One region of the Bradyrhizobium sp. WBOS07 genome, then DNA from elsewhere that is predicted to be linked to it. Evidence: predicted binding sites of a transcription regulator. Region 1 holds the regulator's gene; the other holds the start of a gene.
The links. Region 1 encodes LexA, which represses DNA repair genes until DNA is damaged. Its sites were predicted from a motif close to TGTTCNNNNTGTGTTCNG; they were not measured.

Region 1 (2,385 bases):
CAGCGGCTCGCGCGCCAGGGCACGCTGGCGCTGACACGGCATGGCGACGGATTTGCGGTTCAGGCGGTCAAGGCGAGAGGTGCAGACCGCCCCTGGTCGCCGGCAGCCGCCGGCGAGGGAGATTTCGAAGGAGCCCTCATGCCGAGGCCGGCTCCGCGCGTCCGCGACGCTACGCCGTCGGAGGCCGATCTTCAGGCCGAGGACTGAGCTTTCATCAGCCGATCGGCTGGCGCGTGACCGCCGCCCGATTGTCCGCGATGATCTCAGGCTTGTGCTCGCGCTCGCCGACCGGCTGCGTCACCGGCAGCTGCAGCACGGTTGCGCGCTGGCCTTCGACCAGCTGAGTCACCAGCACGTATTTGCCGTCAGGAAATTCGATCGCGTCGTGATGGCGATCGGGAATGTGTGGATCGATCTTGCCGAACTTGCCGACGCGGGAGTTGACGGTGCGCGTCCAGATCCAGCGGTTGTCGTAACGGACGTTGTCGGCAAAGGCGAGCTCCGTCCCCGGCAGCAGGCAGACCGCGACAGAGAGATCGGCTTCGGAGGCGAAGCCGCGCGTCGAGGTGCCGCGGAAGGTTGTCGTGACGATCGTCTCGCCGACTTCGGCGGGACGCGTCGCGACGGCATGCAGGCTGTAGTCACACATCGGGTGCTCCTCATGCGAAGATTGCGACCCGCGTCTCGTCGAGGCGCAGGCCTCAATCAGAGTGGAAGCCTGCAACGCTCTGCTTGGTTATGGGCAAATCTGCGGCTCGCGTCCGCAGCGCGCGATCACTTTATCTTTCCCGGATTCGATAGGAACAAACATCGCATCCTTGCATTTGGCCGGCGTATCGGCGCTGCCGGCACCACTCTGCGCAGGGCTATCGCATGTGGTTATGGTCACCAGCCGCCTCCACAGCGTCATGGCCGGGCTTGTCCCGGCCATCCACGCCTTCGACGCAGCACAATGAACGTGGATGCCCGGGACAAGCCCGGGCATGACGACCCCTGCAAAATTCAAATGCGATTGTCGAAGCGCGCCCGGCGCTTGATGTTGGGTATCAGTACTTCCGGTAAAGCCCGATCAGCTTGCCCTGAATCTTCACGCGGTTCGGCGGCAGGATGCGCACCTCATAAGCGGCATTGGCCGGCTCGAGTGCGATCGAGGCGCCGCGGCGGCGGAAGCGCTTGAGCGTGGCCTCCTCGTCGTCGATCAGCGCCACCACGATGTCGCCGGTATCGGCGCTCTCGTTGCGCTGGATCAGCGCCATGTCGCCGTCGAGGATGCCGGCTTCCACCATGGAATCGCCGCGCACTTCGAGCGCGTAGTGCTCGCCCGAGCCGAGCATGTCGGGCGGCACGCTGATGGTGTGGCTGCGGGTCTGCAACGCCTCGATCGGCGTGCCGGCCGCGATACGGCCCATCACGGGCACCGCAACGGGCCGCTCGCCCTCGTCCATGGACGGGCTGGAGCTGGCGCGGACCTTGCCGAGATTGCCCTCGATGACGCTCGGCGTGAAGCCGCGACGGGCGCCGGCGGCAGCCTGGAGCTCCGGCAGCTTGATCACTTCGATGGCGCGTGCGCGGTTGGGCAGGCGGCGGATGAAGCCGCGCTCCTCGAGCGCGGTGATCAGGCGGTGGATGCCCGACTTCGAGCGCAGGTCGAGCGCATCCTTCATCTCGTCGAAGGAGGGCGGCACACCGCTTTCCTTCAAACGTTCGCTGATGAACCTCAGAAGCTCGTATTGTTTGCGCGTTAACATCTCGACCAAAGTCCCCCGGTTGATGTCGTTCGATTCCGAGACGATGAGTTCAGCGATAAGCCGCTACATGCTCGAAACAAATCATGAACGGACACTATATGTTCGATACATGTTCCGCAACTGCTTAATTTACCGTGAACGGTGGCGAACTCGCGGAATGCGTGTGGCCGTGCACTCAGACGGGGAGACGCAGCACCTCGCAAGGGCTGCCGGCCTCGGCCTTCGGCGCGAACGGTGCGCGCACGAGAAGTACCTGTGCCGCAGCAAGATTCGCAAGCAGAGAGGAATCCTGATGGCTGACGGGAACGGCGACCTGCGCACCATCGTCGCGCAGTTCGAGGCGCGCGCGCAGATAATCCTCGCGCTGGTCGTTGGCGCCGAGATCCTTGCCCAGCACGGCGCGCTCGCGGCGATGATGAATCACTGAACGGCCCGACAAGGCGCGAATCAACGGCACCATGAACAGGAACGCGCACACGTAGGACGACACGGGATTGCCGGGCAGGCCGATCACGCGCATCGCGCCGAGCCGTCCGTGCATCATCGGCTTGCCGGGCCTGATCGCGATCTTCCAGAACGCCATCGAGATGCCTTCGCCCCGCAGCGCCTGCTGGACCAGATCGTGGTCGCCGACCGA
Region 2 (2,385 bases), 3.1 Mb from region 1:
CGCGTTGCGATAGGCCAGCGAGCGATAGAGAAAGACCACCTTACCCATATCGATGTTCCCGTTTTGCTGGGCCTCATCCTCGCAAGACCAGCATGAACGTCGGATGAAGCGGTCGATGACAATTCCTTCATTCCTCAGGAACAGTGGTTTGCCGCCCGCGTTGGCATGCCAAATGGGGATGCAGTTCCCATGCGCACAAAAAAGTCGTCAGACCTGATTTCTGCGACCGGCCTCATCAAGCTGATGACGCATGCATTGATGGGCGCCGCTCTCGGCCTCGTCTTCAGTCTCGCGCTGATCCTGTGCAATCCGGCCGTCGCCAGCCTGCTCAACAACGGCGGAAGCCAGACCGTGATCGTCTTCGCCCTCACATTGGTGACGACCTTCGCGATCGGCGCGACACTCACCGGCGTCGTGTTCATCATCGCCGAGGACAAGCAATCTTGAGACCGGCGTGAGGCGTCGCCCCCCAACGATTTCAGCGCCGGGTGGCCGCGCGGTCGGGCTTGCCGATTGTCTTCACGAGACGCAGGCGCACCCGGTCGTGGACGTCGGGCAGCACATCGCCGCCGCCGGCCGCCTTCCATTCGGCGATCAGCAAGGTGATCTGTCGGCGCAGCTCCAGCTGCGCCAGCGCCTGTTCGGTGCAATCGCGATCCCCGTTGATGCGATCCCGCACGGACGCCTCGACATCGGCCATCTCCAGCCTCAAGGCGCTGATTTTACGTCGAATTTCATTAATTCTGTTGTCCATGGCTTGTTAGAACAAAATAAGAACATATAGTCAAGCCAGGATTTGAAGACGGAGACGCCGGATGCAGGTTCAAGGTAAATACGACGCCAGGATCTTTCTCGCCGAGCAGATGACCCGGGCGCAGGGGCTGAGGCTGAAACGGTTGAGCGAAGAGGCCTATCAACCCGCACAATATGCGCGCGATCTGTCCTTCACCGAGGCCGCGCGGCGCATCCAGGTGCTGGAAGCGGAGATCGAGCTGGCGAACTCCTTCTAGGCGTGCACCTGGCTAGGCGTACACTTGGCCTTGGCCTGCTGTTTCGGAACCATGGTGGGTCCGGATGGTTTTCCTGAGCCAATGGAGAATCATGCATGGCACGCAAGGCAAAGAAACGTCGCTACTCACCCAGCTCCGGCAGCGAGGTCGAAAGCGAGATGCGGCGCTACAAGAAGGGCACCGCCAAGAGCGGTCGCAAAGGCCGCGGCGGACGCGTGAAGAGCCGCAAGCAGGCGATCGCGATCGGCCTGTCGAAGGCGCGCAAGAAGGGCAAGAAGGTCCCGAAGAAAGCTGCCAAGAAGACGTCGTCCAAGAAGCGGACGACCAAGAAGACAGCCAAGAAAACGTCCAAGAAATCATCGAAGAAATCGTCGAAGCGCAAATCCAGCAAGCGTTGACGCTGTCCCGTCTCAGATCATGCTGCCCGGCATGAAGCAGCGGATCGAGACCCCGAACGCGGTCTTCACCGGCCATACCATGGTGCGGCCGGCGCGGTTCGGCTCGGTGATGACGGCTTCATCCGGCACGTCGATCCACTCGCCGTCGAGACGCACGCGATAACGCCCGTTGTGCGATTCCCAATCGGGATCAGCGACGGCAAATCCGTCGGCGTCCGAGCAGCATGGACCGAGGTGGCTGCGCAGGCTGTCGAACCACGGCTTCAGCGGCGAGTTCGCGTAGCGGCCGTCGTCACGACCGAGCGCTGCTCCATCCCAGACCACGAACGGCGCCGCAAGCAGCGCACCCCTCAGCGAGAGCTTCAATCGATCCATGTCGGCACCGATCAAATCCGAACACCGGCAGTTCCACAAAGCGGCCGGAGGTGCGAAGTTCCACGCTTGCAACCCGTTCGCGGCGTCATTGCCGCGGCGGGCAAGTTCGAAGTGTGATGGGCGAACACGGCTTTTTCGTATGAACCGCGTCACCATTCCTGCCGTTAACGAGAATGTTATCGATTGGCGTTGCAAGTCCTGACGGCGAACGGAGAAGGCGGCCCGAGGGCCGCCTTCTTGATGTCTGCCGATAGCTGTTCGCCTCAGGCAAGCGGCACCGCGACGAACCTCGTCGCCTCGGCGCTTCTGACCTGCAACAGCACGCTGCGCTTGCCGGACGATTTGGCCTCCGCCAGCTCGGAGCGGACGTCGCCGACATTGGCCACGGCCTTGCCGCCGACGTTGAGGATGACGTCACCGGTCTGGATGCCGCGCTGCGCCGCCGGCCCTTGCGGATCGACCTCGGTGACGACAACGCCCTTCTGACCGGCGCCCTGGACCTCGGCGGCGGGAGCAAGGCCAAGCCCGAGACGCGGCGTGCCGGCGCTCGGCTGCTCCCTACCCTGGTCGGCACCGCCATTTGCCTTGGCCTGCCGCTCGTT

Region 2: DCM79_RS26730 (DUF3072 domain-containing protein) is a predicted target of LexA. The motif match lies at 762-779, and genes of this name have one in related genera.

Annotation. Positions count from the first base shown of each region.
Region 1 covers NZ_CP029008.1:2,468,742-2,471,126, reverse strand. The annotation lists gene DCM79_RS11655 (ComEC/Rec2 family competence protein) at 1-207, shown strand, start outside; gene DCM79_RS11650 (hypothetical protein) at 215-649, opposite strand; gene lexA (transcriptional repressor LexA) at 1,047-1,748, opposite strand; gene glp (gephyrin-like molybdotransferase Glp) at 1,924-2,385, opposite strand, start outside.
Region 2 covers NZ_CP029008.1:5,615,257-5,617,641, reverse strand. The annotation lists gene DCM79_RS26745 (hypothetical protein) at 1-48, opposite strand, end outside; gene DCM79_RS26740 (hypothetical protein) at 190-447, shown strand; gene DCM79_RS26735 (hypothetical protein) at 479-700, opposite strand; gene DCM79_RS26730 (DUF3072 domain-containing protein) at 816-1,010, shown strand; gene DCM79_RS26725 (DUF6496 domain-containing protein) at 1,106-1,408, shown strand; gene DCM79_RS26720 (hypothetical protein) at 1,421-1,783, opposite strand; gene DCM79_RS26715 (Do family serine endopeptidase) at 2,047-2,385, opposite strand, start outside.